Regions from separate parts of the Variovorax sp. HJSM1_2 genome, predicted to be linked through region 4. Evidence: predicted binding sites of a transcription regulator. Region 4 holds the regulator's gene; each other region holds the start of a gene.

Region 1 (7,668 bases), on a different contig from region 4:
TAGACCGCATTGGTAAAACCGTGACCACGCTGGACGGCGAAATCCTGCCCTACGACAAGCTGGTGCTGGCCACAGGCTCCAACCCCTTTGTGCCGCCGCTGCCAGGCCGCGACCGCGAACACATCCATGTCTACCGCACCATAGAAGACCTGGAGGCCATGACGGCCTCGGGCAAGAAGTCGAAAACCGGCGTGGTGGTGGGTGGCGGCCTGCTGGGCCTGGAATGCGCCAAGGCCTTGCGCGACATGGGCCTGGAAGCCCACGTGGTCGAGTTCGCCCCCCGGTTGATGGCCGTGCAGGTGGACGAAGGCGGCGGCCGCGTGCTGCGCGCCAAGATCGAAGAGCTGGGCCTGACGGTGCACACCGGGCGCAACACCCAGGAGATCACCGACGGCGCCACGGCGCGCCACCGCATGGTGTTTGCCGACGGCACACACCTGGAGACCGACATGATCGTGTTCTCCGCCGGCATCCGCCCACGCGACGAAATCGCGCGCCAATGTGTGCTGGCGATTGGCCCGCGCGGCGGCGTGGTGATTGACAGCGCCTGCCGCACCAGCGACCACGACATCTACGCCATTGGCGAATGCGCCTCCTGGAACGAACAGGTGTTTGGCCTGGTGGCCCCGGGTTACGACATGGCCCGCGTGACCGCGCGCCACATTGCAGGTGATGTGGACGCCGCCTTTGTTGGCGCCGACATGAGCACCAAGCTCAAGCTCATGGGTGTGGACGTGGCCAGCATAGGCGACGCCCATGGCCGCACGCCCAAGAGCCGTTCGTGCCAATACGTGGACGAGCTGCGCCAGATCTACAAGAAGATTGTGATCAGCGAAGACGGCAAACAACTGCTGGGCGCGGTGCTGATTGGCGACGCTTCCGAATACGGCACGCTGCTGCAGATGGCGCTCAACGGCATCACGCTGCCGGCCGAACCCGAATTCTTGATCTTCCCGTCGAGCGACGGCAAAGCCAAGCCTGGCCTGGGTGTGGACGCCCTGCCCGACAGCGCCCAAATCTGCTCGTGCAACAACGTCAGCAAGGGCGCCATCTGCGCCGCCGTGGGCGACGGCGCCTGCACCATTGGTGAGTTGAAGGCCTGCACCAAGGCCGGCGCCACCTGCGGCGGCTGTGTGCCGCTGGTCACCCAGGTGATGAAGTTCGAAATGGCGCGCCGCGGCATGGCGGTGAACAACCATGTGTGTGAACACTTTGCGTACTCGCGCCAGGAGATCTACCACCTGGTGCGCGTAGGCAACATCAAGAGTTTTGACGACCTGCTGGCCAAACATGGCAAGGGCCTGGGTTGCGACATCTGCAAACCCGTGGCGGCCAGTGTGTTCGCCTCCTGCTGGAACGAGTTTGTGCTGAAGAAAGAACTCGCTGGCCTGCAAGACAGCAACGACTACTACCTGGGCAACATCCAGAAAGACGGCACCTACTCGGTGGTGCCACGTATGCCCGGTGGCGAGGTCACACCCGAAGGCCTGATCGCCGTCGGTCAAGTCGCCAAGAAGTACGGCCTGTACACCAAGATCACCGGCGGCCAGCGTGTCGACTTGTTTGGCGCACGTGTCGAGCAATTGCCCACCATTTGGGAAGAGCTGATCAACGCCGGTTTTGAATCGGGCCACGCCTATGGCAAGTCGCTGCGCACGGTAAAGAGTTGTGTGGGCTCCACCTGGTGCCGCTACGGCGTGGGCGACAGCGTGGGCCTGGCCGTGGAACTGGAACACCGCTACAAGGGCTTGCGCTCGCCGCACAAGATCAAGTTTGGTGTGTCCGGCTGCACACGTGAATGCGCCGAAGCCCAGGGCAAGGACATTGGCATCATCGCCACCGAAAAAGGCTGGAACCTCTACATCTGCGGCAATGGCGGCATGAAGCCGCGCCACGCCGAACTGTTTGGCTCCGACCTGAGCAAGGAAGAACTCGTGGCCATGATAGACCGCGTGTTGATGTTCTACGTGCGCACCGCCGACCGCCTGCAACGCACCAGCACCTGGCGCGAAAGCCTGGAAGGCGGGCTGGACTACCTGAAGGACGTGCTGATCAAAGACAGCCTGGGCCTTTGCGCCGAGCTGGAAGCACAAATGCAGCATGTGGTAGACACCTACCAGTGTGAGTGGAAGACCGCCATCACCGACCCCGAAACACGCAAACGCTTCCGCTCGTTTGTCAACAGCGACAAGGCCGACGAACACGTGATCTTTGTCGAGGAGCGCGGCCAGATCCGCCCTGCCCGCCCCGATGAACGCGCACCGGCGCTGGCAGAAGCCGCTTGAACACCATCACCAGAAAGCCCCTCATGAAAACCGAAACCCAAACGACCTGGACTGACGTTTGCGCTGTCGACGACATCCTGCCCAGCACAGGCGTCTGTGCGCTGGTGGACAACCGGCACGTCGCCGTGTTCCGCCTTAACATTGTGGATGGAAGCGACCAGTTCTTCGCCATCGACAACGTCGATCCCAAGTCGGGCGCGAGTGTGTTGTCGCGTGGCCTGCTCGGCAACCTGGGCGAGCGTGTGGTCGTGGCCTCGCCGCTGTACAAGAACCACTTCGACCTGCACACCGGCGAATGCCTGGAGGCGCCCGAGCATTCGGTACGTGCGCACGGTGTGCGCACCGATGGCGGTCGCGTGAGTGTCGCTTTGGCTTGAGCGGCGGTTGATGGCCCAGCGCTGCTGATAGCATCGGCAGCCCCACCACTGCATAGAATTTCCGCATGCCCGACTCGGCCGATCCCCTGGCAGCTTTTTCCGTCTCCACCCTGGTGCTGCGCGCCAAGCAGTTGGAGATTGATGCGGTGCGCCATCTCGCCTGCCGCGCCGACCTGGTGGACGCACTCGGCCAGTTGATCCAGGCCCTGCAGCGCGAGCGCGGCGCCTCCAGCATTTACCTGGCCTCCAAAGGACTGCGTTTTGCCGACGTGCGCCGCAACACCGTCCACGAAGCCCAGGCCATGGAGGCCCGGCTGCGCGAGGTGTTCGCCCAGCACACCGAGACGGCGCAGGGGGCCACCGCCAAATCGCTGTCCCTGATGGCATGGGCCCTGCTCGGTCTGGACGCGCTGACCGCACTCCGCACACAGATCGAGCGTCAGGCCATGTCGGCACACGACGCGGTTGCCGCCTTCAGCCATCTGATCGCCGGACTGATTGAGCTGGTGTTCCATGTGGCCGACGCGGCCAGCCTGCCCAGCGTCTCACGCATCCTGGTGGCCTTTTTGCAATTGGTGCAGGCACAGGAAGAAGCCGGCCAGGAACGCGCTCTGGGCGCCTTGCTGTATGCCTCGGGCAGCGCCAGCGAAGAACAGCAACAGCGTGTGCTGAACCTCATCGACGCGCAGGAGCGCAGCCTGCTGGTGTTCGCCGAATTTGCCGACCCGGCCTTGCGCCAGCGTTGGGAACAGCAGCAGTTGCAGCCCGGTGTGGCACGGCTGGAGCGCCTGCGGCGCACCTTGTGCACCACCCGGCCGGAGCATCCGCTGGACAGCAATCTCAGTGACACCTGGTTCGACGTGTGCACCGAACGCATTGACCAGTTGTGGCAGTTGCAGATAGCGCTGATGACACAATTGCGCGCGGCCTGCGCCGCAAGCATCACCGCAGCCCAGCAGGACCTGCAAGACTCCAAGGGCTTGCTGCGCCATCTGCGCGACAACCCGCCGCCGCGCACCCACGCGGTGGACCGCTTCTTTGACCCGGGCAACGCCAGCGCCCCCACGGCTGCGCCGGCAAGTTCCGCAGCCACGGGCCAGGCCAGCACTTCGCTGCATGATGTGCTGCAAGCCCAGACCGCACGCCTGACAGACATGGAACTGGAGCTTGTCGCGGCCCGCCGCAAGCTCAATGAGCGCAAGGTGATTGACCGCGCAAAAGCCATGCTGATGAGCAAACTGGGCATGAGCGAAGAGGTCGCCTTCCGCACCCTGCAAAAGACCTCGATGGACGAAAACCGCCGCCTGCTGGATGTGGCCGAAGCCACCCTGGCGTTGCCGGACTCGGCCTTTGCCCAATTGGCGCAACGCTGAACCATTGCGGTGCATCGCGTGCCGGCTATGCACTGACGCGAGGCCAGGCGGCGGGCATCACACCCGGCGTTTCAGCAAAACCTATACATGCCGTGTTTTTTGTGCCCCACACATGTGCAACATGCCGGCCTTGGCAAAGGTATGGATATTGCTTAACCCACACATCGGGCTGATGAAGGCCTGAGCAAGCCCACAGCGCACCCCGGATAACGGCGTCCATTGCAGCACTCGCAAACCTGAGTGCCGCAACGGACGCCGTTTTGCATTCTGCAGTGCTTGAACGCCATGTTCAGCAACGCCCATCCCTCCCCTTTTATCCAGCCCAAAGGAAGTCAAATGGCCTACCTCGCCCCTGCCGAGTTCGTCACCAAAATGGTCGATGCCGGTGAATCCAAGTTGCTCATGTCCACCCGCGACACCTTGATCCGCTCCTACATGGCCGGTGCCATCCTGGCCCTGGCCGCTGCCTTTGCGGTGACCGTGACCGTCAACACCGGCAACCCGCTGCTGGGCGCCATCCTGTTCCCCGTGGGTTTCATCATGCTGTACCTGATGGGTTTTGACCTGCTCACCGGCGTATTCACCCTGGTGCCCTTGGCTGTGCTCGACAAACGCCCCGGCGCCACGTGGAAAGGTGTTTTCCGCAACTGGGGTTTGGTGTTTGTTGGCAACTTCGCCGGCGCACTGACGGTGGCCGTGTTCATGGCCATCATCTTCACCTTTGGTTTCAGCGAAGCGCCGAATGCAGTGGGCGAAAAGCTAGGCCACATTGGTGAAGGCCGTACGCTGGGTTATGCCGCACATGGCGCCGCCGGCATGCTCACACTGTTCATTCGCGGCGTGATGTGCAACTGGATGGTGTCCACCGGCGTGGTCGCAGCCATGATGTCGACCACTGTTTCGGGCAAGGCCATAGGCATGTGGATGCCCGTGATGATCTTCTTCTACATGGGTTTTGAGCACTCCATCGTCAACATGTTCCTGTTCCCCACAGGCCTGTTGCTGGGTGGCAAGTTCACGCTGATGGACTACCTGATCTGGAACGAGATTCCCACTGTGCTGGGCAACCTGGTCGGTGGTCTGACCTTTGTTGGCCTGACGCTTTACTCCACACACTACAAGACCGCCGCCAAGCGCGTGGCGCAGTAAGCCCCTGGCTCCGGTGCTGCGCACTTTCCGCCCCCGTCGCTGGGGGCAGCACCTGCAGCCTGGCATAGCCAGTTCTGCGGTACTTCCACACGGGATGCCATGAGCCAAACTTTACGCGTGACACTGGGCCAGCATTCGCGCGCCGGGACCAAGGGTGTCAACCAGGACTTCCACGGCGCCATGCTGCCGCAAGGTGCATTGCTGACGAGCAAAGGCATAGCGCTGGCGCAGGCCGATGGCATTGGTTCCAGCGCCGTCAGCCAGGAAGCCAGTGCGGCGGCGGTACGCGGATTTCTCGACGACTACTACGCCACTTCGGATGCGTGGTCGGTGCGACGCTCGGCACAACGTGTGCTGGGTGCGACCAATGCCTGGCTGCACGCGCAAACCATGCGTAGCCATGCGCGCTTCGACAAGGACCGGGGTTACGTCTGCACCTTCAGCGCCCTCATCCTGAAGGGCCGTGAAGTGCACTTGCTGCACGTCGGCGACTCACGCATCTACCGCCTGCAGCCGCAGGCGCTGGAACAATTGACCGAGGACCACCGTGTGCATTTGTCATCGGTCGAATCGTTTCTTGGCCGCGCCCTGGGCTTCGGCCCCAATCTGGAGATCGACTACCGCTGCCTGCCGGCCGAGGTGGGCGACATCTACCTGCTGGCCACCGACGGCGCCTACCTGCACCTGGATGCCGCCGCCGTGGCCGAGGCCCTGGCGTTATGCCCCGACGACTTTGACGCGGCCGCCAGCGCCCTCATCAGCATCGCCCAGGCGCGTGGCGCCGACGACGACGCCACGGTGCAACTGCTGCGCATAGACGCCCTGCCCGCGGCCAATGCTAACCCGCTGAGTTTGCTCAAACTTGAAGCACAGCGCGAAGGCCTGGCCCTGCCGCCACCGCTGGCGCCGCGTGCCAGCTTCGAGGGCTACAGCATTGCACGCGAGCTGCACACCAGCGCGCGCAGCCACGTGTTCCTGGCCACGGACGACACCACCGGCCAGCCCGTGGTGCTGAAAACGCCCTCGGTCGATCTGCGCGATGACGCGCATTACCTGGATGGTTTTCTGCTCGAAGAATGGGTGGCACGCCGCATACACAGCCCGCATGTGCTCAAGCCCTTCCACACCGACCGCCCGCGCCAACATGTCTACGTGGCGATGGAATTTGTCGACGGCCAAACCCTTGCGCAGTGGATGACCGACCACCCCAAACCCGAGCTCGACAGCGTGCGCAGCCTGGTGGCGCAAATCGCCAAAGGTTTGCAAGCCTTCCACAGCAAAGAAATGCTGCACCAGGACTTGCGCCCGGCCAATGTGATGATAGACCGCAGCGGCACGGCAAAAATCATAGACTTCGGCTCCACCTACGTGGCCGGCCTTTCCGAGGGCACACCCCATGCACGTGCTGACGCCATCGCCGGCACGCTGCAATACACCGCACCCGAATACTTCACCGGCGACGGCGGCAGTGCCCGCTCCGACCTGTTCTCGCTGGCCGTGCTCAGCTATCAGATGCTTACCGGACAACTGCCCTACGGTTTGCAGGTGCCCCAGCTCAAGTCGCCCGCCGATCTCAAGCGCCTGCGCTACCAGCCGCTACGCCACCTGCGCCCCGAGCTGCCGGAATGGCTGGATGCCGTGCTGCAAAAAGCCCTGCAGCCGCAGCCCGCCAAGCGCCAGGAAGCACTCAGCGAGTTCATCCACGACCTGCATGCACCAGGCCCCCAGTTCCAACGCAAACGCGCGCCGCCCTTGGTGGAAAAACACCCGGTGGTGTTCTGGCAGCTGACGTCGTTGCTGCTAGGCCTGGCGGTGGTGGTGTTGCTCGGGCTGCGGGCCTACGGCCATTAAGGCCGGCGGCGACAGCACACATGCCCATGCGCGCTGTACACCTACAGCCCTCAAGCCATTGGCCTCTTCACCTAAGGTTGCTGCACCCTGTTAGCAGAAGCTGTTTTGAAGGAGCCCGAAATGAAATGTCCGACCTGTCCCGACGCCACCCTGGTGATGGCCGACCGCCAAGGCATAGAGATCGACTACTGCCCGCAGTGCCGTGGCGTGTGGCTGGACCGGGGCGAACTCGACAAGTTGATTGAACGCAGCGGCGCGGGCGCAGCGCCAGTACAGCAAGCCGTTCAGCAGCCGCAGTATGCGCAGCCGCAATACCAGCAGCAGCGCCGCCCTGACTTTGACGACTCTGGCTACAACAAGCGCCAGGGCTACCGCAAACAAAAGTCCTGGCTCAGCGAGATTTTTGACTAGCCTTTAAAGGCTTTAAGCCTTTTAGCTTCTCTACGCATACTGGATATGCGTGAATAGCTACAGAAGCAATAGCATCTGGAGCATAAAAAAACCCGGCATGGCTTATGGGGCCATGCCGGGTTTTGTGTTGAAGCCCTGGTTTATTTGGCGATCAACTCTTCGTGAGCTGGTGCCAGCGGCTTGTGCGCGTCGGCACCATGGCCATGGCCCGCATCCGGTGCA
Region 2 (7,668 bases), on a different contig from region 4:
ACACTCGACTTCAAGCTGTTTGACCGCAGCACACGGCGCGTGGAAATCTCCAGCGCCGGGCGCGAGTTTTTGGCCTCGGCCGACTCGGTGTTGAAACACCTGCGGCTGGCGCAGTCGGCCGCCGAAGACGTGCGCAACCGGGCCGCCGGCATTGTGCGCATTGCAGCACCCTTGGTGGTGGCCAGCGTGATCCTGCCGCCGGTGATCAAGGCCTATGGCAGCACCCGGCCCAAGGTGCGGGTGCACATCCGCGACGTGCCGGTGGACCGGCTGGTGGACGCCGTGGCCAGCGGCGACGCCGACCTGGCCATGGGCCCGGACCGCGCCGTGGGCGACGACGTGGAACGCATTGCACTGTTCAACAGCCCATGGGTGATGTGGTGCGCCCCTAGCCACCCCTTGGCACGGAGGCGCAGCGTGACCTGGGCCGAGCTGCGTGCACACCCGCTGGTGGCTGCGGGCCGCGACCACGAACGCAGCGTGGCGCAAATGCACGAGGCGCTGCCGGGCAACGAGCGCATCACACCGATAGACGTGGTGGACAACATCTCCACCGCCTTGGGCATGGCGGCTGCCGACCTGGCCGCGACCTTGTCACCCGCCTATGTGCAGGCGCTGGCCAAACCGCTGGGCCTGGTGCAACGCAGCATCACCAACCCCGAGGTGATGCGCCAGATGTGCCTGTACCAACCGCTGCGCCGTGCCAGCTCGCCGGCGGCGGAAGGGTTTGCAGAGTTTCTGGCGCAACGCTTCACCGCAGCTTCGCCCCGCGCCGCGGGTAAACGCCGCGCCACAAAGTAAAAAACCCGCCGAAGCGGGTTTTCAAAGACGCTCAAAAGCGCCTGTCAGGCCTTGCGCTTGCGCACGGCAGCGAGTCCCGCCAGGCCTAGGCCCAACAGCGCCAAAGAGCCTGGCTCGGGGATGGCGTTGTTGCTCGCCGTGTCGGAGAACGTGGCGGAAAACAAGACGTCGAAGTCACCGGCCCACGTCTCCCATGTCGAACTGGCCAACCGAGAGAAGTCATTGCCGTTGTTGAAGAAAACAAAGCGGCCGCCGTCATATGAATTGCCGCCAGCGGTGGTCGGCATCGACGCGCGGCCATCATCGCCACCATCGACGTCCGACGTGGAGAAGAAGGCCACGTACTGCGTGCCGCTGGTCAGGGAGAGTGCGCCCGTGTCGAAGGTGAAGGCATACGGCGAAGAAGCCGCGCCGGAAAACTCTTGCACCGCGCTGCTGTAAAGCGCGGAACCCACAATTTTCAAGCCGTCCCAAGCGTAGATATAGCTCTTGAAGCTGGTCGTCCCCGAACCCGAGCTCAGGTACATGGTGTACGAATTCAGGTAGTTGCCCGCAGCCGTGAAGGTTTGCCCGTAAGTGGCAGTATCGGTTTCGGCGAAGGGCCCAATCGTGCTGCCACTCCAGGTGCCGCTGGTGACCACCGTGGCCTGGGCCGTCATGGCGCATGCGGCAACAGAAAAAGCGACGGCGAGATGTTTGATGACTTGCATGAAGTGTCTGAAATTAGGTTTGGTTTGTGGAAACAACTAACTCGTTACTTAATGCAACGGTTATGCCACATAACAAAATCAAACACTTACGTACACTTATGGATGCAGGTGTAAAGAACGGCGACAGATCCCCGATCTCGCCAACACCTCACCTCAACCCGGCTCAGCCCGCCACCAAGGCTCACATAAACCGAAACGCAATCGCGCCCAAGGGTCCGTAGTCGGCGTGAAAGGTATCGCCCGCCGCCGCCGCCACGGGCCGCGTGAACGAGCCGGCCAACACGACCTCGCCCGCCGCCAAACCTTCGCCGTGCGGCGCAAGCTTGTTGGCCAGCCAGGCCACACCGTTGGCCGGGTGGTTCAGCACCGCCGCCGTCAAGCCGCTTTCCTCTATGACGCCATTCTTGTAAAGCAGCGCGCCACACCAGCGCAGGTCAACCGCATCGGGCTTGACTGGGCGGCCGCCGAGCACGATGCCGGCGTTGGCCGCGTTGTCGGCAATCGTGTCCAGCACTTTGCGCGGCGCCTTGGTCACGTGGTCGAGTTGTTCGATGCGTGCGTCGATGATCTCTATCGCCGGCACCACATAGTCGGTGGCGGCGAGCACGTCGAAAATGCTCACACCCGGGCCGCGCAAAGCTTTGCCGAGGATGAAGGCCAACTCCACCTCGACACGCGGCAGGATGAAGCGCTGCAGCGGGATGTCCGCACCTTCGGGGAACAACATGTCGTCGGTCAGCGCGCCATAGTCGGGCTCGGTGATTTGTGACGAAATTTGCATCGCGCGCGAGGTCAGGCCGATTTTGTGGCCGAGGATTCTGCGGCCCTCACTGAGCTTGATTTGCACCCAGGCGCGCTGGATGGCGTAGCTGTCGGCCATCTCCATCGCCGGAAAGCGTTTGGAGAAGTGTTCCACCTGCACACGCGTTTGTTCGGCCTGGTGCAATTCGCGCGCCAGCGCCTGGTGTTGGTCGGGGGTCAGCATGCCGGTCTCCTGGTTTTAGGTTTGCGGCCGAGTTTGCAATCCACCGCCGGCCACCACAAGCGATAGATATTGGTGAACTGCTTAGCGGCTCTTCACAATGCGGCCGCAATTCACGATCATGGGCCCGTATGCACAGGGTTACAAAATGGGCCGCCCCAGCGCCTCATGTCAACCCATAATTTGCAGCCCGCCGTAGCCTGTCCTGGGCCCACGGTGCCTTGTTTCGCTGGCACTGCGCCGGCCTTTTCTTATTTTTAGGAAGCAACATCATGGGTCTACTCGATTCCATACTCGGCGCTGTCATGAACAACGGGCAATCGCCTAATCAAGGCCAAGCTGGCGCGGCCGCAGGCCTGGGCGGCTTGGGCGGTTTGCTTGGCGTGCTCGCCAGCAACCCGCAGTTGATCCAGGTGATCACCGGCATGCTGGCCAACAATGGCAGCCAGGGCGGTCTGGGCGGTTTGATGGACAAGTTCCAGCAGGCCGGCATGGGCGACGTGATTGGCTCGTGGGTGGGAAGTGGCCAAAACCACGCCATCTCGGGCGAGCAACTCAGCCAGGTGCTGGGGCCAGACACACTGTCCAGCATTGCTGCTCAGTTGGGCCTGCAACCCGGTGAAGCCGCAGGCCAGTTGTCGCAAGTGCTGCCAGGCTTGATCGACCAACTCACGCCCCAGGGCCAGGCCCCCGCGCAGGGCCTGGGTGGTGAGCAGGACTTGTTTGGCATGCTCGGCGGTTTGCTACAACAAAAATAGCTCTTTACGCTGATGCAGATTGCGCGAGACGGCAATTTGGCTTGAAAACACAAAAGCCGGTTTGCATTGCGCAAACCGGCTTTTTGCTTGGGCGTTGAAACTCAGGCGGCGGCTTCAGCGGGCACCGTGCCCTGCGCCATCTTGCCCATGACGTGGGCCACCGCCGCGGTGAGCTTCTTGGCGTAAGGCACATGCAGGAACTCGTTCGGGCCGTGGGCGTTGCTCTTGGGGCCCAACACACCACACACCATCATCTGCGCCTTGGGGAAGCCCTTGGACAACATATTCATCAGCGGAATGGTGCCGCCCTGGCCGATGTAGCCACAGCCCGCGCCAAAGTGCGCTTGCGAGGCCTCTTGCAGCGCCTGCTCGAACCACGGCGCAGTGCTGGGCGCGTTCCAACCGGTGGCTGCGCCCTGGGCTTCAAAGGTCACCTTGGCTTGGTAGGGCGCGTTGTCTTCGAGCAGGGTTTTGAGTTGCTGCACGGCGGCATCGGCCTCAACCAGCGGGGGCAGGCGCAGGCTCAGCTTGAAGGCGGTGTAGGGACGCAACACGTTGCCAGCGTTCTTGATTTCCGAGAAACCATCGGCGCCGGTCACACTCAGCGTGGGCGACCAGGTGCGGTTGAGCAGGGCTTGCACCGGCTCGGTGGTGGTGGGCAGCGCAAACACGGTGCTACCACCGCAGTCGTAGTGCGCCCAGGGAAAACGTTTGTAGATTTCGTCGCCCAGGATGGCCGCCGTGGCCTTGGCTTGCGCCAGGCGGTCGGCCGGCACTTCGCAGTGGAAGCTGGCCGGCAGCAGGCGGCCGGTGGCGCTGTCTTCCAGGCGATCGAGCACCTGGCGCATGATGCGAAAGCTAGACGGCACCAGGCCGCTGGCGTCGCCCGAGTGCACACCTTCGGTCAAGATTTCGACCTTCAACACCCCGCTGGCCATGCCGCGCAGGCTGCTGGTGAGCCACAGCTGGTCGTAGTTGCCGGCACCCGAGTCTAGGCAGATCACCAAGGCCACCTCGCCCAGGCGTGTGCGCAGTGCGTCCACATAGGGCAGCAGATCGTAGGAGCCGCTTTCTTCGCAGGTTTCGATCAGGCCAACAATGCGTGGGTGTGGCACGTTCTGCGCCTTCAGCGCCTGGATGGCGGTGATGGACGCGTAGACCGCATAACCATCGTCGGCGCCGCCACGGCCAAACAGTTTGCCGTCTTCGTATTTCGGCGTCCACGGGCCCAGGTCGTTGCGCCAGCCAGTGAATTCGGGTTGTTTGTCGAGGTGGCCGTACATCAACACGGTTTCGCTGGTTTGGCTTTGGTGTGCGTCCACTTCAAAGAACAACACCGGCGTACGGCCTTCGATACGCACGATCTCCAGCTTCAGGCCCTCGACCTTTTGCGCCTCGACCCAGGTGGCGGCGTTGCGCAGCACGGTTTCCAGGTAGCCGTTGGCCGCCCAGTCCTTGTCGAACATGGGGGATTTGGACGGCACCTCGATGTAGCGCGTGAGTTCGGGAACAAGCACCTCGTCCCATTGGCGGGCGACCTGGCTCAGCGCCTGTTCGGCGTTCAGGACGGAGGCGGGAAAGTTGGGTACGCGGGCATTCATGTGGGGGCTCCTCTAGGGCTGCTGGGGCGAATCCCACCAGTCTAGACCAAGCCCCCCACAAAACCAATGCCGGGGGCTATTCACACCAGCCTTAGCGCTGCAGCCGGTAGACCTCGACCGCCGTGCCGCCAAATACACGCGCCTGCTGTTCTGCTGGCACCCAGGAGCGCGCCAGCGCCAACCAGCGCGCATAGTCGCCCGCAAGTTCCAGCACCGGCCAGTCGCTGCCCCATAGGCAACGCTGGTGGCCGAAGGTGTCTAGCACCCACTCGCCGTAGCGCTTCAGCACGGCGCCGTCGCCATGGGCGTCCGCTGACGCGGCTTCGGTCCACAGGCCGGAGAGTTTGCACACCGCCTTGGTTTCTCGGGCGATCTGCGCCAGGCCGTCGGCCCAGGCTTGCCACTGGCCGTGGGCAATGTCGGGTTTGGCACCGTGGTCTATGACGATGCGCAGGTTCGGGTGGCGGCGCGCAAGCTCGACGATACGTGGCAGATGCACTGGCTTCACCAACCCATCGAACACTAGCCCGCAGGCAGCCATGGTCTCCAGCGCGGGCGCCAAGGCCGGCTGCAGAATCCAGTCGGGGTCGGTGATGTCCTGCAGCATGGGCCGCAGGCCCTTGAGCTTGGGGGCCGAGAGTGATAACGCGGCAATACGCGCGGAGGCGGTGGGCGCCAGCAGGTCCAGCCAGCCGACCACACCCAATACATCGGCGGCGTTGTGCGCCTGGTCAAGCAAGAAAAGGGTTTCGGCCTCGGTCGGCGCGGCCTGCACCAGCACACCGCCGGTGATGCCGCAGGGACGGCTTTCGGTGCGCCAGTGGTCGATGTGCACGTCGCGGTAGATGGGCGCCAGCGCGGGCGTGAGCCAGCCGTAGTCGCCACGGTCGAGCTGCCAGAGGTGGAAGTGGGCGTCGATCATGTTGATGTTTATACAGGCGTGGGCGCGTGGTCGGGAATCAAATGCTGTTGGCGCAGCGCCTGCCAGAACGCGGCCGGAATGCTGTGCCCCATCATCGCCACCGCATCGTCCCAATGCGCCACGGTTTGCGGCCCGGCGATGACGATCTCGACGGCGGGGTGCGCTAGCGGAAACTGCAGCGCCGCAGCACGCAAGGGCACGGCAAACTCGGCACACACTTTCTCGATGGCAGCCGTGCGCGTAACCCACTCTTGCGCCGCAGGGGCGTAGTTGAAACGTGCGGCCTGTCCGCCCAACACCCCCGTGGCCAGGATGCCCGAGTTGTAGGCCCCGGCCAGCGCGACGCGCACATCACGCTGGGCGCACAGCGGCAACAACTTGTGCAGCCCGCTGTGGTCCAGCAGGCTGTAGCGTCCCGCCAGCATCAGCACATCCAGGTCGGCCTGGGCCAACACGTCCAGACACACCGACACGTCGTTCACACCCAGGCCAATCTGGCGCACCAGGCCCTCGGTCTGCATGCGGCGCAACTCGGGCAAGGCCTCGGCCACCACTTGCGCCAGCACCTGAGCATAGGCGTCGCCGTGTGTCACGCGGTCGCAGTCGTGGATGTAGACCACGTCGAGCCGCGCCAGGCCCAGGCGCTGCAAGCTGTCCTCGACGCTGCGGCGCATGCCGGTGGCCGAGAAGTCCCAGCGCTGCACAAAGGGCAATACATCGACGTAGCTGTTTTGCTCGCGCGGCGCGTTTTCATCGGCCACCAGGATGCGGCCGACCTTGGTGGACAACACAAAGGTGTCGCGTGGCACGGCGCGCAAGGCGCGGCCCATGCGGTGTTCGCTCAGGCCGTTGCCGTAGTGTGGTGCGGTATCAAAAGTGGCGCAGCCATCGCGCAATGCAGCGCCCACCAGGGTCTGCGCGGCGGCGTCCGAAATGGCGGTGAAAAGATTGCCCAGCGGCGCGCCGCCCAGGCCCAACGGCAGCCCACTCAAGGTGCGGCAGAAGCGTGGATTTTGGATGTTCATGTGTGCGGCACGTTGCCACGACCGGGCAGCGTATCGGTTCGGGTTTTCACGGATTTTGGTTCGATTTCTGTCACTTATAGTAGAACTAACATGTCAGTGCGTCAACAGTAGAACACCTACCGATTCCGCTCTGAAATCCATAGGTTCGGCGCTTCGTCCACCTTCATATTTTTTTGGTACACCCGTGCTCAAAGGTCTCTCTCCGCTGCTGTCTCCCGACCTGCTGCACGTCCTGGCATCGATGGGCCACGGCGATGAAATCGTGCTGGCCGATGCCCACTTTCCAGCCGCCACACATGCCCGTCGCCTGGTGCGCATTCCGGGTGTAGATGCCAACCGTGTGCTCGACGCCGTGCTCTCGGTATTGCCACTCGACGACTTTGTGCCACACGCCGCGTTCACCATGCAAGTGGTCGGCGACGCCACCACCGTACCGCCGGCCGTGGCCGATTTCAGCGCCACCTTGCAAAGCCACGGCGAAGCCTCGCCGACATCGCTGGAGCGCTTTGCGTTTTACGAACGTGCAGCCCAGGCGTTTGCGATTGTGGCCACCGGCGAGACGCGCACCTACGGCAACATCCTGCTGAAAAAAGGCGTGGCCAAGCTGTGAGCACCCGCGCAAGTTCTGCAGCCACCGAGGTGCTGCGCAAGCCCGTCACCAAGGCGGCGCTGAAGCGCACCTTGTCGGCCACCCCAACCGGCATGGAGCCCACCAGCCAGCGCGCACGCGCCTACCAGGGCTTTACGCAGCAAATCTTGAGCGGCAGCATTCGCCCCGGCCAGTTTGTCTCGCAACGCGAGCTGATGACCCTGCTCGACATGCCCTTGGGCGCGGTGCGCGAGATGATTCCGCGGCTGGAGGCCGGTGG
Region 3 (7,668 bases), on a different contig from region 4:
GCTTGCGGCCGCCGTGCTGGCTTGGGGCTGGCGCCGCGGGGGGCTCGGGCGTTGGCAGGCCAGCCTGCTGTGGCCCACGCCTTCGGTGGCCATGCTGGGCGGTGTGTTGTTGGCGACGGGCTATGCGCTGTTCAGTGGCTGGGGCGTGCCCGCGCAGCGTACGGTGCTGATGCTGGGCGTCATGGCATGGCTGCGTTGCAGCGGTCTGCGCTGGCCGTGGCTGCTGGTCTGGGCCTGGGCGGGTGGCGTGGTGTTGCTGGTTGATCCCTGGGCCTTGCTGCAGGCCGGCTTTTGGCTGAGCTTTGTCGCGGTGGGTGTGTTGTTTGCTTCAAATTCAGGAGCGTCTGCTGCAGGTTTGGAAAGCGCTGGAGGCTCATTTGGTGCCAAGGTTCTGGGCGGCGCATATGGCCGCGCCAGGGCGCTGGTGCGCGAGCAGGCCGTGGTCACACTGGCGCTGGCGCCGCTGGGTTTGGTGCTGTTTCAGCAGGTGTCGGTGGTCGGTTTGCTGGCGAATTTGTTGGCCATCCCGTGGATGAGCTTGGTGGTCACGCCGCTGGCCATGTTGGGTGTGCTGGCCTCGCCTCTATGGCATGTGGCTGCTGCAGCGGTGCAGTTGCAGGCGTCGGTGCTGGGTTGGCTGGCGACCTGGCCGTGGGCCGTGCTGACTTTGCCAGCAGCGCCATTGTGGGCCGGGCTGGCCGCAAGCCTGGGCGCATTGTTATTGGTGTTGCGTCTGCCCTGGGGCTGGTGTGGGCTGGGGCTGCCGTTGTTGTTGCCGATGTTGCTGTGGCAGCCCGCGCGCCCTGCGCCCGGTGCCTTTGAGCTGTTGGCCGCCGACATTGGCCAGGGCAATGCCGTGCTGGTGCGCACGGCCAGGCACAGCCTGTTGTTCGACACCGGCCCGCGTTTTGGCACAGAAAGTGATGCTGGCCACCTGGTATTGGTGCCGCTGTTGCGGGCCTTGGACGAACGGCTGGACCTGGTGGTGGTGAGCCACAGTGACAGCGACCACAGCGGCGGAGCACAAGCCGTGCTGCAAAGCCAGCCCGCTGCCCGGCTGCTCAGTTCCGTGGAGCCTGAGCACCTGTTGGCGCAAACCCGCCCGGTGGAGCGTTGTATGGCGGGACAGCAGTGGCAGTGGGATGGCATTCGTTTCGACGTCCTGCATCCGCAGCCACCGGACTACGCGCCGCAGGCCGCGGCGCGGCCCAAGCCGAATGCACTGAGCTGTGTGCTGCGGGTGTCCAACGGACGGCAAACCGCCTTGTTGGTCGGTGATATCGAGCAGGCGCAGGAGGCGCGACTGGTGGCGCAGGTGCCGGCGCAGCTGCGCGCCGACCTGCTGCTGGTGCCGCACCATGGCAGCAACACTTCTTCCACCAGCGCCTTTCTGGAGGCGGTGAGTCCCAGCCTGGCAGTGGTGCAGGCCGGGTATCGCAACCGCTTTGGCCATCCCGCGCCGCGGGTGCAAGAGCGTTATCAAGCGCTGGGTATCCGCTTGGTGAGCTCGGCGCAGTGTGGTGCCTTGCGTTGGCACTCGGCCGCACCACGCGCCTTTTCCTGTGAGCGTGAAACCCATGCGCACTACTGGCAGCATGCCTTGGTGGTCGCCAATGAAACCGACCTCAAGGCCCCGGACTGAACAGCGCATCCACCCACTTTTTGGGTGTGAAATGTGGATGCAGTCGAGTAGACTGTTTTTGGGATGTATGCAATTTGGTGGGGTAAATCCGTGGCTTTTGCTGGCGCGCAGCGTGGGCCATCAGGCTTGCACCACGGCCACCCACCAGCCTCGGCATCTCGTTTCCGGAATGTTGTGTCGTCACCAGAATTTGCACCGTCTTGGCGCGTAACTTGCTATTCTGTAACTTCAAGGAGAGAACAATTCATGGCGAAATTTGACGAGATGTACACCCGCTTGCCTTACGAGTTTTTCTCTGACGGTGCACAGGTCCGTGACCACTACAAGACCTACGATGCCTGGTTGGCGAAGCAGCCCGGAGACATGATGGCCAAGCGCCGCGAAGAATCTGAAATGATTTTTCGGCGGGTCGGTATCACCTTTGCCGTGTATGGCGCCAAGGACGAAGATGGCGCAGGCACAGAGCGGCTGATTCCGTTTGACTTGATTCCGCGCATCATTCCAGCCAAGGAGTGGGCTGACATGGAGCGTGGCCTGGTGCAACGCGTGACCGCGCTGAACCGTTTTATCTACGACGTCTACCACGACCAGGACATCATCAAGGCCGGACTCATCCCGGCCGAGCAGGTGATGCACAACGCCCAGTTCCGCCCCGAAATGGTGGGCGTGGATCTGCCGAACAACATCTACTCGCATATTTCCGGCATCGACATCGTGCGTGCGCCCGATGCCCAGGGCAACGGCGAATATTACGTGCTTGAAGACAACCTGCGTGTGCCCAGCGGCGTGAGCTACATGCTGGAAAACCGCAAGATGATGATGCGTTTGTTCCCCGACCTGTTCAACCGCCACCGTGTGGCGCCGGTCGCGCATTACCCGGATCTGCTGCTGGAGACGCTGCGCGCATCGGCCCCGGCGACCACCGCCGACCCTACGGTTGTGGTGCTGACCCCCGGCATGTACAACAGCGCCTACTTTGAACACGCTTTCCTGGCCCAGCAAATGGGCGTGGAGCTGGTCGAGGGGCAGGACTTGTTTGTCAAAGACAACTTCTGCTACATGCGCACCACACGCGGCCCCAAGCAGGTGGACGTGATCTACCGCCGCGTGGACGACGACTTTCTGGATCCGCAAGTGTTCCGCCCCACGTCCACGCTGGGCTGCGCCGGCTTGATGGCCGCCTACAAGGCCGGCAACGTGAACATCTGCAATGGTGTGGGCACGGGTGTGGCCGATGACAAGTCGATCTACCCCTACGTCACCAAGATGATCGAGTTCTACCTGGGCGAGAAACCCATCCTGAAGAACGTGCCCACCTATATGTGCCGCAACAAGGACGATTTGCAATATACGCTGGACAACCTCAAGGACCTGGTGGTGAAAGAAGTGCACGGTGCCGGTGGATACGGCATGCTGGTGGGGCCGGCCTCCACCAAGGCCGAGATCGAAGAATTCCGTGCGGCCCTGCTGGCCAACCCCAGCGGCTACATCGCCCAGCCCACGCTCAGCCTGTCCAGTTGCCCGACGTTTGTCGAAAGCGGTATCGCGCCACGCCACATCGACCTGCGGCCGTTTGTGTTGTCGGGCAAGGAGGTGCAAATGGTGCCCGGCGGTCTGACCCGTGTGGCGCTCAAAGAAGGTTCGCTGGTGGTGAATTCATCGCAGGGCGGCGGCACCAAGGACACCTGGATCCTGCAGGGGGACAGCAATGGCGCCGCCAGTGGTGCCACGGCTTCGCAGACGCAGACCCAGTCGTCTGTCAAGCCAGCCTGAGCCGATCACGTAGAAGAAGAGGAATAACAAGATGCTTTCACGTACCGCCGATCATTTGTTCTGGATGTCCCGTTACACCGAACGCGCCGAAAACAGCGCCATAGGCGATGTTTCACCAAAATACAGCCCAGCGCGCAGCGCGTGCGGTGTTTGAGGCCTAGGAGATAACGACATGCTTTCACGTACCGCCGACCATTTGTTCTGGATGTCCCGTTACACCGAGCGCGCCGAAAACACCGCGCGAATGTTGGACATCAACTACCAAAGCTCGCTGCTGGCGCAAACCGATGCGGCGGCGCAAAGCGGCCTGCAGGGTTTGTTGTCCATCAGCGAATTGCTGCACCCCTATAGCGCAAAGTACGGCGAGATCAATGCTCAATCGGTGATGGAGTTCATGGTCAAGGACGAGACCAACCCGTCGAGCATTTTTTCCTGCCTGCGGGCCGCGCGTGAAAACGCGCGTGCCGTGCGCGGCAGCCTCACCACCGAGGTCTGGGAAACACAAAACCAGACCTGGATAGAACTCAACCGCATGCTCAAGGCTGGCGCGTTTGAAGAGGATCCAGCGCAGTTTTTCGATTGGGTGAAGTTCCGCTCGCATCTTTCGCGCGGTGTGCAACTGGGCACCATGCTGCAGGACGAGGCTTTCTACTTTTCACGCATAGGCACCTTCCTGGAACGTGCAGACAACACCGCCCGTTTGGTGGACGTGAAGTTTCACGCGGTGGAGCGCGACTTCTATGGTGCGTCTACCGGCCGCGACCAGGAGTACGACTTCTACCACTGGAGTGCGATCCTGCGCACGGTGTCGGGCTTCGAGGTCTACCGCAAGGTCTACCGCGACGTGATCAAACCCGAACGTGTGGCCGAATTGCTGATCCTGCGCTCGGACATGCCGCGCTCGCTCAGCGCCTGCCTGAACGAAGTGGTGAGCAACCTCACCGTGGTGTCCAGCAACCCCAAGAGCGAGACCCTGCGCCGCGCCGGACGCTTGCGGGCGGACCTGGAATTTGCGCGCATCGACGAGATCCTGGCCACGGGCCTGCACGCCTTCCTCACGCAGTTCTTGGACCGCGTGAATGAACTCGGCGCGCACGTCAGCCGCGAATTCCTGGGTGCACCCGCAGCGTGACGCGTTGAGCTGCCATCGGGGTGTGTGGGGTGCTGCAGGTCCATGCCAGCGCTGTTTGCGCTGGCGAGGGCTGTCGCGGCGACACCGCCCGGTGACATGGCAAGCCCGAAGGCCGGTGGCTTCTGGAACAAACGGTATCGGCTCGGCACCGTCCCAGGCACAAACCCCGGCCGCAAATTTGCGCTTCGCTTTTCCTGCCAAACCAAGATTGGGGCGGCTGCCCATGGATTTCAAATACCGTTTTATGGCTTTCGAATTTGCCAGACTTGGCGTTAACCGCCAAGGCATGGCCTGGCAATGAATTTTTTTACCCGCTGGTTAGGCCGCCTCAGTGTTGGTCGCAAGCTCACGCTGATCTATTTGCTCGATCTGACGGCCGTCATCTATGTGTCGGGCATTCTGATCCACGAGAAGTTCAACGCCATCGATTTCACGCGCAAGGAAATTGATGGTGCGCAGTACAGCGCGGCCGTGCGCGACGTGCTGATGCAGCCTTTTCTGCAGAACGGCGTGGCATCCGAGTTTGCACACGAGGCACTGCAACGGCTGCAGCATGCGCGTGACACTTACGACGAAGCCTTCCAAACCAAAGACGCCAGCCAGGCCTTTTCCGACAGTTGGCAGCGGCTGGTCGCCACACCAGCGGGCGCCAGCGATGCGCTCTCGGCCAGTGTGGTCGCGAAAAATCCTGCAGCCACGCGGCAAATGCTGCGCCAGGCACGCGAACTGCTCACCACCGTGGGTAACCAATCCAACCTCATCCTCGACCCGGATCTCGACAGCTACTACGCCATGTCGCTGGTGGTGTTGCGTTTTCCGGAACTGTTGGAGGTGCTCAACGACACTATGCGCATCGTGCCGGTGACACCCTCGGCCACAAAAATCCCGGCCGGTGGTCTGGCGGACCGGCGCACCGAGTTGCTGATCCTGGCCGGCCGTCTGGATGCCGTGGCCCTGGGCATACGCTCTGACTACACACAAGCCTTTGCCGCGGGTGGTGCGCAACAGCGTGAGGCGCTGACGCCGGGCCGCGAAGCCCTGGAAAAGCGCCTGGGCGAATTTCTGGCTGCGGTGCAGGCCCTGGCCGATGGGCAGGTGGACCCTAGGGGGCTGCAGCAACTGACGGCGCATTACGCCAACTCCCTGGAGGCCTTGACCAACGCCTGGGCCGGCACGGCGATTGACCTCGAACGCCTGTTGCACGACCGTGTGGATCTGCTGTTCACACGCATGTGGTTGCACCTGGGCACGGCGCTGCTGCTGCTGAGCTGTATCCTGAGCCTAGTGTACGCGGTGGCGCGGCAGATCTCGCGGCCTCTGAAAAAGCTGGCCGAAGTGGCCGATACCGTGCGCCAGACGGGCGACTATGCGCGGCGTGCGGTCTGGCACAGCCGCGACGAAATCGGCCAACTCGTCAAAGCCTTCAACGGCATGTTGGCGCAGTTGGGCCATCAGCGGCTGGAGCAGCAGGAAGCCGCCGCGCGTGAACGTGCAGCCGAGGCGCAGCAGGCCTTGCTAGAGGCCATTCCGATTCCGCTGCTGGTCACCTCGGTGCCCGATCACGAAGTGTTGCACGCCAATACACCGGCCTTGCCCTGGCTCGGTGCGCGCACCGACGACCCCTGGCGCACCGGCCTGGAACCAGGCGTGCGCACACGCTTCTTCCAGCGCCTGGCGGACCGTGAGGCCGTGGACGAGTTCGAGGTGCGCTGGAACCACGAAAGCGAGTCTTCGTGGGCGGTGTTGTCGGCACGCCGCCTGCAGTTCAAGGGGCGTGATGCGGTGGTCACCACCTTCACCCCGATCAACGTGCTGAAGGTGATGGAACGCCGCCTGGAGTTGTGGGCCAAGGTGTTTGAGGCATCGTCCGAAAGCATCATCATCATGGACGCGGAGCAGAAGATACTCAGCGTCAACAAAGCCTTTTGCCGCAGCACCTCGTATGACTTCTATGAGGTGATAGGTGAGCACCTGAGCCTGTTGATGGAGGGTGAGCAGGCCCATGCCGTGGCCAGTCGGCTGGGCCGTTTTTCGCCGGAACGCGACGCCTGGCAGGGTGAGGTCAATTTTGTCAAGCGATCGGGTGAGACCTATCCGGCGTGGCTGATGATCTCGGCCGTGCGCGAGGGCTCGCGCGCGGGCGAGGTGTCGCAGTACATCGGTATTTCAGTCGACATCACCGACCGCAAACGCACCGAAGCGCGGGTGCAGTTCCTGGCCGACCACGACGTGTTGACCGAGTTGCCCAACCGCGCCCTGTGTGAGGCGCGCCTGCAGGAGGCGCTGGCCGTGGCTGGCAAGACGGGTGAACGTCTGGCGGTGTTGTTCATCGACCTGGACCGCTTTAAAACCATCAACGACACGCTTGGGCACCACATCGGTGATGGTGTGTTGCGCTCGGTGGCGCAGCGCCTGAGCAAAGCCGTGCGCGCCGAGGACACGGTCAGCCGCCTGGGCGGGGATGAATATGTGGTCATCTTGCGCGGTGTGAGTTCGCGTGCCGAGGTTGAGCAACTGGCGGAGCGGCGGGTGATTCCGCTGATACGCCAAACCCATCATGTAGAAGGCCATGAACTGCATGTCTCGTGCAGCGTGGGTGTTGCCCTGTATCCCGAAGACGGCGACCAGAGCGACTTGTTGATGCGCCGTGCCGACGCTGCCATGTATGTCGCGAAAAATGCCGGCCGCGATATGGCGCGTTTTTACGAGCCCGAGATTGACGCCCAGGCCTTGCAGCGTGTGGCCATGGAGCAGCGGCTGCACCAGGCACTGGCGCTGAACGAGCTGAGCCTGGAGTTCCAACCCAAGATCAACGCAGCGACCCTGCAGGTGGTGGGTGTGGAGGCCTTGCTGCGCTGGCACAACGCCGAACTGGGCAGCGTCTCGCCCGCACGCTTTATCCCGCTGGCAGAGGAAACCGGTCTCATCCGGCCGATCGGGACCTGGGTGTTGCGTGAAGCCTGCCGACAGTTGGCGCATTGGCATGCCGACGGGCTGAGCTTTCTGAGCATGTCGGTGAACCTGTCTGCCGTGCAACTGGGCGACGCCCAACTCGCGCCGCAACTGCAGAGCCTGCTGCGCGAACAGGGCTTGGCGGCATCGGCGCTGGAACTGGAAATCA
Region 4 (7,668 bases):
CAGGCGCATGCGGCTGGGCAGCTTGAGGTTGGGGGTCAGCACCCAGGCGGTCCAGCCGGCATAGTTTTTCTTCCAATGTGTGGCCAGTTGCGGGAAGAAGTCGCCGCCGTCGTCGGTTTGTGCCTGTTCGCGGCTGACAACTTGCACGGGGGCGGCCGCGCCGCGTCCGGCATCACGGCCGGCGTTGCGCCCTTCACGGGCCACACCGGCGACGGCAATCCGGTCGCCATAAGGCGGGTTGATCATCAACACACCGCTGGCGGTGGGCGGTTGGCGTTGCAAGGCATCGCCGCCGCGGAACTGCACGCAGTCGGCGACACCTGCGCGTTCGGCGTTGCGCATGGCGAAGTCGACCATGCGGTGGGCCACGTCACTGCCAAAAATCTCGGTGCGCGGCTTGTGCTCGGCGGCGCGGGCCTGGCTCAGCAGCGAATCCCATACGTGGGGTTGAAACGGCAGCAGCTTCTCGAATGCAAAGCGGCGTCGGCTGCCTGCGGCAATGTTGCAGGCGATTTGCGCAGCCTCGATGGCAATGGTGCCGCTGCCGCAGCAGGGGTCGTACAGCGGTGTTTCACCATCCCATTCGCTCGCGGCCAGCATGGCGGCGGCCAGGGTTTCCTTGAGCGGCGCTTCGCCCTTGTCTTCGCGCCAGCCACGTTTGAACAGCGGCTCGCCCGAGGTGTCCATGTACAGCGTGGCGCGGTCGGTGGTCAGGTGGGCATAGATGCGCACGCCGGGCCAACGTGTGTCCACATCGGGGCGCACACCGTGTTTGTGGCGGAAACGGTCAGCCACGGCGTCTTTGATCTTCAGCGCCGCAAAATTGAGCGAGGTCAGTGGGCTGTGCTGCGCCGTGACTTCAATCTTGAAGCTTTGTTTGGGCGTGAACCAGATCTCCCAGGCGACCTGGCTGGCCGCTTCGTACAGGTGTTGCTCGTTGCGGTACTCGGTGTTCGACAATTCGATGAGCACACGCTGCGCCAGGCGGCTGTGCAGATTGAGCAGCATGGCATCGCGCCACGAAGCACGCACCAGCACACCGCCACGCAGCACCAGCAGGTCGTCGCCTTGCAGGTTGGTGAGCTGGTGCACCTCTTCGGCGAGAAAGTCTTCAACACCTGCGGCGCAGGGCAAAAATAGCTTGAGCTGGTTCATGGCAAATAGGTTCGCTGTTCGCGGGTTGGGGCAATGCCGTGCGCGCTAGACGCGCATCGACATTAAAGCGCTTTGCGCAGGTTTGTGGGCGCAATACGCAGCGCCTCGCGGTATTTGGCCACCGTGCGGCGGGCACATTCAATACCTTGCTCTTTGAGCATGTCGGAGAGCTGGCTGTCGCTCAGGGGCTTTTTCGGGTCTTCGGACGAGACAAACTGCTTGATCAGCGCGCGCACAGCGGTGCTGGAGGCGTTGCCACCGGTCTCGGTGCCGAGCGACGAGCCAAAGAAGTACTTCAGTTCGAAAGTGCCGTGCGGCGTGGACATGTATTTGGCCGTGGTCACGCGGCTGATGGTGGATTCGTGCAGCCCGAGTTCATCGGCAATTTCACGCAGCACCAGCGGGCGCATGGCCAGCTCACCATGGGTGAAGAAGTTCTTCTGCCGATCAACAATGGCGTTGCTCACGCGCAGTATGGTGTCAAAGCGCTGCTGGATGTTCTTGATGAACCAGCGCGCTTCTTGCAGCCGTTGCTGCAGCGCGGCATTCACCGAGGCATCGCGTCCACCACCTTTGTGCTGTTTCAGCGCGTTGGCATAGATGTCGTGCACCTTCAGGCGCGGCATCACGTCCTGGTTCAGCCGCACCCGGAAATTCGCCTGCGCGCCACGGCCTACCTTGGTCACGATGACGTCGGGTATGACGATGTTGCGCTCCACGTCAACAAAGCGGCGGCCCGGCTTGGGCTCCAGGCTGGCGATCAGGCCCAAGGCGGCTTTGATCACCGTGTCGGAGGTGCGGCACTGGCTGGCCAGGCGCTTCACATCACGCCGGGCCACCAGGTCCATGGGACAGGCGCACATGTTGATGGCGGCGACGCGGATTTGTTCCTGCTCTTCTTCTGCCTCATCATCGGCCAGGGCGCGCAGTTGCAGCGTCAGGCATTCTTCTAGGGTGCGCGCGCCCACGCCTACCGGCTCCAGGCTTTGCAGCAAGCCCAGCGCCATGGTGAAGCGGTGCTGCAGCTCTTCGATTTCTTCGAGCTCGTCGTCTGGCTCGGCCAGGCTTTGGGCCAGCTCTTCGAGGCTGTCTTCCAGGTAGCCGTCTTCGTTCAGCGACTCGATCAGGAAGCGCAGCGCCGCGCGGTCTTCTTCGCTGAGCCGGAGGGCCAGCGCCTGGCGGTGCAGGAACTCGGTGAGCGACATCTGGCTGCGCGCCAGTTCGGTGGCGTCGACTTCGCCGTCACTCTCGTTGTTGTTGGTGCGCGGCGGCGCGTCGCCGCCCCATTCGCTGTCGTCCGGGGCGATTTCCGAGGTGCCGTCGCCTTCCCAGTTCTGGTTGTCGTCCTGGGGGCTCAACGGGCTTTCAGACTCCATCTGGCTGTCTGATCCGGTGTTGTCGGTGCTGCTGGACGTGGTGCTGGTGGCGTATTCGCTTTCGCGGTCTTCGGTGCTGACCTGTGTGTCGGCATGGCTCAGGCCGAATTCTTCGCGCGGCGCCTCGTCAATGCCGACTTCCAGGAACGGGTTGTCGTCGAGCATCTGCTCGACTTCCTGGCTCAGCTCCAGCGTGGACAGCTGCAGCAGGCGAATCGACTGCTGCAGCTGCGGCGTGAGCGCCAAATGCTGCGAAACGCGTAGCGATAAACCTTGTTTCATGCGCGCGCCTCCCGCACCGCCGACAAGGCTGGCGGTAGCAGCAGGCCAAGCTGCGCCCCAAAGCTGTTACGCACGCATTCCATGGGCTTACATCCGGAAATGCTCACCGAGGTAAACCCGGCGCACTTCGGCGTTGTTGACGATTTCAGAGGGCGTTCCTTGTGCCAGCACTTGGCCATCACTGATGATGTAGGCGTGGTCACAAATGCCTAGGGTTTCGCGTACGTTGTGGTCGGTGATGAGCACACCAATGCCGCGCGATTTGAGAAAGCTGATGATGCGCTGGATCTCGATCACCGCGATCGGGTCGATACCGGCAAACGGCTCGTCCAGCAGGATGAAGCGCGGCTGGGTGGCCAGCGCCCGCGCGATTTCCACGCGGCGGCGTTCACCACCCGACAAAGCCAGCGCTGATGAACTGCGCAGATGCTCTACGCGCAAGTCTTGCAGCAGGTCGGTGAGGCGTTGTTCCAGTTCGGCTTTGCTGAAAGGTTTGTCGTCCTCACCGTGCTGCAACTCGAGCACGGCGCGTACGTTTTCTTCTACCGTGAGTTTTCGGAAGATAGAAGCTTCTTGCGGCAAATAACTCAAACCCAGGCGCGAACGGCGGTGGATGGGCATGCCTTCCACCGGCTGGTTGTCGATGAAGATCTGCCCGCTGTCTGCACGCACCAGGCCCACAATCATGTAGAACGAGGTGGTTTTACCGGCGCCGTTGGGGCCGAGCAAACCGACTACCTCACCCTTGCGGACCTTCAAACCCACATCTTTGACCACCTTGCGGCCGCCATAGGCTTTTTGCAGGTGGCGTGCTTCCAGGCAGGACGAATCGTCCACCGGGGATGTGGCGACTTGCGCCGCCGTCACTTGCGCTCCCCGCCGAGCTGCAGGCTGGGGCGCAAGGCCGGTGCCGTCGTGTTGGCGTCTGGCACAGCGGGCGCGGAGGCCGCTGATTTGGGTGTCAACATGGCGCGCACACGCCCGCCAGAGTTAGCGGTGCCCGCGCCGCCCGGCGCGCCAGCCAAGTTGCGTACGCTGCCGTCGACGGTGAACACGCCGGTGGTGTTGTGGTAATTGATTTCGGCACCCGTGGTCTCATCGCTGAGCTTGGTCCCCAAGTAACGACGCATCACCGCGCGGCGCACCAGACGCACGTTGTCGGCCTTGCTGTCGTAGTAGATTTCTTCGGCTTCGCCTTCGATGAACTCATCAACGCCTTCGCGCTTTTGCCGGAAAAACGCCAGCTTGCCGGCCGCTGCGGTAACCACGCCATATTGGTAACCTTCTGGGTCTTGACGTACATCCACCCGCGCGCCGCGCAGGATGATGGTGCCCTTGGTCATGACCACATTGCCGGTGAAGACATTGGTCTGCTTCAGGTCGTCGTAACGCATGGCGTCGGCTTCGACGTTCATGGGCTTGTCTCGGTCCGCCGTTTCGGCGTGCGCAGCCCCGGCCGTGAACGCCAATGCGGCCAGGAGGAGTGCGATGGTGTTGATTTTTTTCATAGAGGCATGAATCTTGCAGATCATTGTAGCGGCGACAACCTCCGCGCCATGAAAAATGCCCGCTGTTGCGGGCATTTAAACGGCAAATTAACGACTCAAGCAGGCATCAAGACTTGGCCGGCCCAGCCTTGCGCTCCTGGGCGACCAGGTAGTCCACGATCGCCAGGGCACGCGGCATGCCTTGCGCCAGCGAACCGTCGGTGTAGAACTTGCCGGCCACGCCCAAGGCGGGCACACCTTCCACCTTGTAGGCTTCTTGCAACTGCGAGGCCTGGCGCACCTTGGCGCTCACGGAGAACGAGTTGTACACCTCGGTGAACTTGGCTTTGTCTATGCCTTGTTTGGCAACCCATTCGATCACGGCGTCGTCGCGGTCGAGTTTTTGGTGGTCGACGTGGATGGCCTGGAACACCTTGCCGTGCATTTGTGGCAACAGGTTCATGGCTTCCAGCGTGTAGAACAGCTTTTGCGGCGGCACGAAGCTGCTCTGGAAGTTGACCGGCACGCGGCGGAAGGCCACATCCTTGGGCAACTGCTTGAGCCAGGACTCCAGCGTAGGCTCGAACGCATTGCAGTGCGGGCAGGCGTACCAGAAGAACTCCACGACCTCGATCTTGCCCTTGCTGGCACCGTCTACGGGCGCCGCGGTTTTCAGCACGTTGTAGTCGGTACCTGCCTTGGGGGCCATGCCCTGTGCTTGTGCCGCACCGAAGGGGGCGAGGGCCAGCGACGAGGCGGCGACTGCCCCAACAGAGGCCAGGGAAAATTCACGACGTTTCATTTACGATCACTCCTTGTGGCCGTTCTGACCAGGGGCGGTTGGAAAAGTTCAGCCACTGCGCAGTGCTTGCGCGAATGGCCTGGGATTTTCGGTTGAAGCCGGTTTGACCTAACGCTGCACGCGCACCAAGGCGCTTTCGTTGCCCAGGTCTTCCAGACGCGTGCGGGCTTTTTCCGCATCGTCTTTTTTGTTGTAGGGCCCCATGCGCACGCGGTAGACGGTGCGACCGGATTGCTCGCGCTCGGTCACTTTGGCCTGCAAGCCGGACATCGCCAGCTTGGCGCGTTGGGCTTCCGCGTCTTCTGGGGTGCGGTAGGCACCGGCTTGCACAAAGTACTCAAACGGATCGGCCGCGTCGTTGTCGGTCTTGGCCGAGGGGGCGGCAGCGGCCGTGGTGGTTGATACGCCTTTGGACTTGGCCCGCGCCAGGTCACCCAGCGGGTCGAAGTTCGGGTCGTTGGCCGGGTTGGGTTTTGTATCGCCCTTCACCGGAGTGGACGCCATCGCTGGCAACGTGGTCACCGGGGAAGGTGCCGCCACTGGCGCAGGTGCGGGTGCAATGCCTGCCACGGCTGGAGCGCCGGGTGTGGCGGGAACCACGGTGCCGGTGGCGGTCGCGGTGGTGGCACCCGCCTCGGCCGTGGCTGGCCGGGCCGGGTTCTTGCCCTGCAGTGGCGTGTTGGGGTCCCAGCTTTTGTTTTTTTGCTGCTCGGCCGCATCGCGCTCGGCGCCAGAGTTGACGCCCTTGCCGGCGACGAAGGGCACCGGCACCTTGGTGACGTAGACGGCCACGGCCAAAGCGGCACCCAGTCCAATCACCAGTCCCAAGATGAACCCGATGGCCGTGCCGCCGCGCTGTTTTTTCTGCTTCATGAAGGTCTTCACATTTTCTTCGGCGCACTCACCCCGAGCACGGCCAAGCCATTGTGCAACACCTGCGCTGTGGCGGCGACCAGGGCCAGGCGTGCCAGTTTCACCTGTTCGTCGTCCACCAGAATGCGCTCGGCATCGTAGTAGCTGTGGTAGCTCGCGGCCAGATCGCGCAGGTAGAAGGTGACGTCGTGCGGCGCAAAGTCGGCACAGGCGCCGGTCAGCATTTCGGGGTAACGCGCGAGTTGCATCATCAGCGCCTGGGCTTGCGGGCTGGTCAACGGCGACAGGTCGACCTTGGCCAGGCTTTCCACTCCAGCGCCGCCTTGTTCCTGCCACGCCGCCAATACCGAGCAAATGCGCGCATGTGCGTACTGCACGTAATAGACCGGGTTGTCGTTGTTCTGCGCCAGGGCCAGGTCGACGTCGAACATGTATTCGGTGTCTGGCTTGCGGCTCAGCAGGAAGAAGCGCACGGCGTCCTTGCTGGTCCAGTCGATCACATCGCGCAGCGTGACGTAGCTGCCGGCACGCTTGGAAATCTTCACTTCTTCGCCGCCGCGCATCACACGCACCATGGTGTGCAGCACGTAGTCGGGGTAGCCTTCGGGAATGCCAACACTGGCGGCTTGCAGGCCGGCGCGCACACGCGCGATGGTGCCGTGGTGGTCGGTGCCCTGGATGTTGACCACGCGGTGGAAGCCGCGCTCCCACTTGGCGATGTGGTAGGCCACGTCAGGCACAAAGTAGGTGTAGCTGCCGTCGGTCTTGCGCATCACACGGTCTTTGTCGTCGCCGTAGTCGGTGGAGCGCAGCCACAGGGCGCCGTCTTGTTCGTAGGTCTTGCCTGCGGCAATCAGCTTGTTGACGGCGGCCTCGACGCGGCCGCTGGTGTAGAGGCTGGACTCGAGGTAGAAGTTGTCGAAGCGCACCTCGAAGGCGCGCAGATCCAGATCCTGCTCGCGGCGCAGGTAGGCCACGGCAAACTCGCGGATCGAATCCATGTCGTTGATGTCGCCGCTGGCGGTGACTTCACGGTCGTCGGCCTTGACAGTCTTCTTGGCCAGGAAGTCGTTGGCGATGTCATTGATGTAGTCGCCGTTGTAGGCGGCGGCTTTTTCGCCGCTAGGCCACTCCGGGTCGCCGGGCTTGAAGCCTTGCGCGCGCAGATGTGTGCTGCTGGCCAAGGTGCCGATCTGCACACCCGCGTCGTTGTAATAAAACTCGCGGTAGACGTTCCATCCCTGGGTTTGGAACAGGTTGCAGATGGCGTCACCCAAAGCCGCTTGTCGGCCGTGGCCCACATGCAACGGGCCGGTGGGGTTGGCCGAGACAAACTCCACCAGCACACGTTCGCCCTTGTCGGGCTGGGTGCCGAAGGCCGTGCCAGCGGTCAGTACTTCGTGCACCACCGCTTGTTTGGCGGCGGGCTTGAGTTTGATGTTGATGAAGCCCGGGCCGGCGATTTCTACCGCATCCACCCACTGCTGAAACGCGGGCGTGGCCAGCAGTTCAGTGCGCAGTTGTTCCCCTAGCGCACGCGGGTTGGCTTTGAGCGGTTTGGCCAGCTGCATGGCGGCGGTGATGGCGAAATCGCCCAGCGCGGCCATCTTCGGCAGCTCGAAAGCGGCTTTTTCACCCGCACCGGGCAGAATCTTTTCCAGCCCGCCGGCCAGGGCCGCGAGCAAATCTTGTT

The links. Region 4 encodes sigma-54, which starts transcription at its own class of promoters, with help from an activator protein. Its sites were predicted from a motif close to TGGCANGNAANCTGCTTT; they were not measured.
Region 1: the regulator sigma-54 is predicted to act here: its motif matches at 4,173-4,190, upstream of ACFQ95_RS08505 (formate/nitrite transporter family protein).
Region 2: the regulator sigma-54 is predicted to act here: its motif matches at 1,562-1,579, upstream of ACFQ95_RS14755 (PEP-CTERM sorting domain-containing protein).
Region 3: the regulator sigma-54 is predicted to act here: its motif matches at 1,844-1,861, upstream of ACFQ95_RS21740 (circularly permuted type 2 ATP-grasp protein).

What each region holds. Positions count from the first base shown of each region.
Region 1 covers NZ_JBMOXA010000006.1:67,646-75,313, forward strand. The annotation lists gene nirB (nitrite reductase large subunit NirB) at 1-2,285, shown strand, start outside; gene nirD (nitrite reductase small subunit NirD) at 2,309-2,662, shown strand; gene ACFQ95_RS08500 (nitrate- and nitrite sensing domain-containing protein) at 2,728-4,035, shown strand; gene ACFQ95_RS08505 (formate/nitrite transporter family protein) at 4,372-5,184, shown strand; gene ACFQ95_RS08510 (protein kinase domain-containing protein) at 5,284-7,035, shown strand; gene ACFQ95_RS08515 (zf-TFIIB domain-containing protein) at 7,156-7,446, shown strand; gene ACFQ95_RS08520 (efflux RND transporter permease subunit) at 7,587-7,668, opposite strand, start outside.
Region 2 covers NZ_JBMOXA010000012.1:5,796-13,463, forward strand. The annotation lists gene ACFQ95_RS14750 (LysR family transcriptional regulator) at 1-801, shown strand, start outside; gene ACFQ95_RS14755 (PEP-CTERM sorting domain-containing protein) at 846-1,511, opposite strand; gene hpaH (2-oxo-hept-4-ene-1,7-dioate hydratase) at 1,693-2,496, opposite strand; gene ACFQ95_RS14765 (YidB family protein) at 2,766-3,251, shown strand; gene ACFQ95_RS14770 (M20 family metallopeptidase) at 3,353-4,852, opposite strand; gene ACFQ95_RS14775 (amidohydrolase family protein) at 4,944-5,774, opposite strand; gene ACFQ95_RS14780 (aldo/keto reductase) at 5,783-6,799, opposite strand; gene ACFQ95_RS14785 (RbsD/FucU family protein) at 6,984-7,409, shown strand; gene ACFQ95_RS14790 (GntR family transcriptional regulator) at 7,406-7,668, shown strand, end outside.
Region 3 covers NZ_JBMOXA010000028.1:8,577-16,244, reverse strand. The annotation lists gene ACFQ95_RS21745 (DNA internalization-related competence protein ComEC/Rec2) at 1-1,642, shown strand, start outside; gene ACFQ95_RS21740 (circularly permuted type 2 ATP-grasp protein) at 1,889-3,415, shown strand; gene ACFQ95_RS21735 (alpha-E domain-containing protein) at 3,447-3,569, shown strand; gene ACFQ95_RS21730 (alpha-E domain-containing protein) at 3,588-4,547, shown strand; gene ACFQ95_RS21725 (EAL domain-containing protein) at 4,845-7,668, shown strand, end outside.
Region 4 covers NZ_JBMOXA010000018.1:47,426-55,093, reverse strand. The annotation lists gene ACFQ95_RS18355 (THUMP domain-containing class I SAM-dependent RNA methyltransferase) at 1-1,155, opposite strand, end outside; gene ACFQ95_RS18350 (RNA polymerase factor sigma-54) at 1,218-2,813, opposite strand; gene lptB (LPS export ABC transporter ATP-binding protein) at 2,901-3,680, opposite strand; gene lptA (lipopolysaccharide transport periplasmic protein LptA) at 3,677-4,321, opposite strand; gene ACFQ95_RS18335 (thiol:disulfide interchange protein DsbA/DsbL) at 4,428-5,102, opposite strand; gene ACFQ95_RS18330 (SPOR domain-containing protein) at 5,211-5,975, opposite strand; gene argS (arginine--tRNA ligase) at 5,984-7,668, opposite strand, start outside.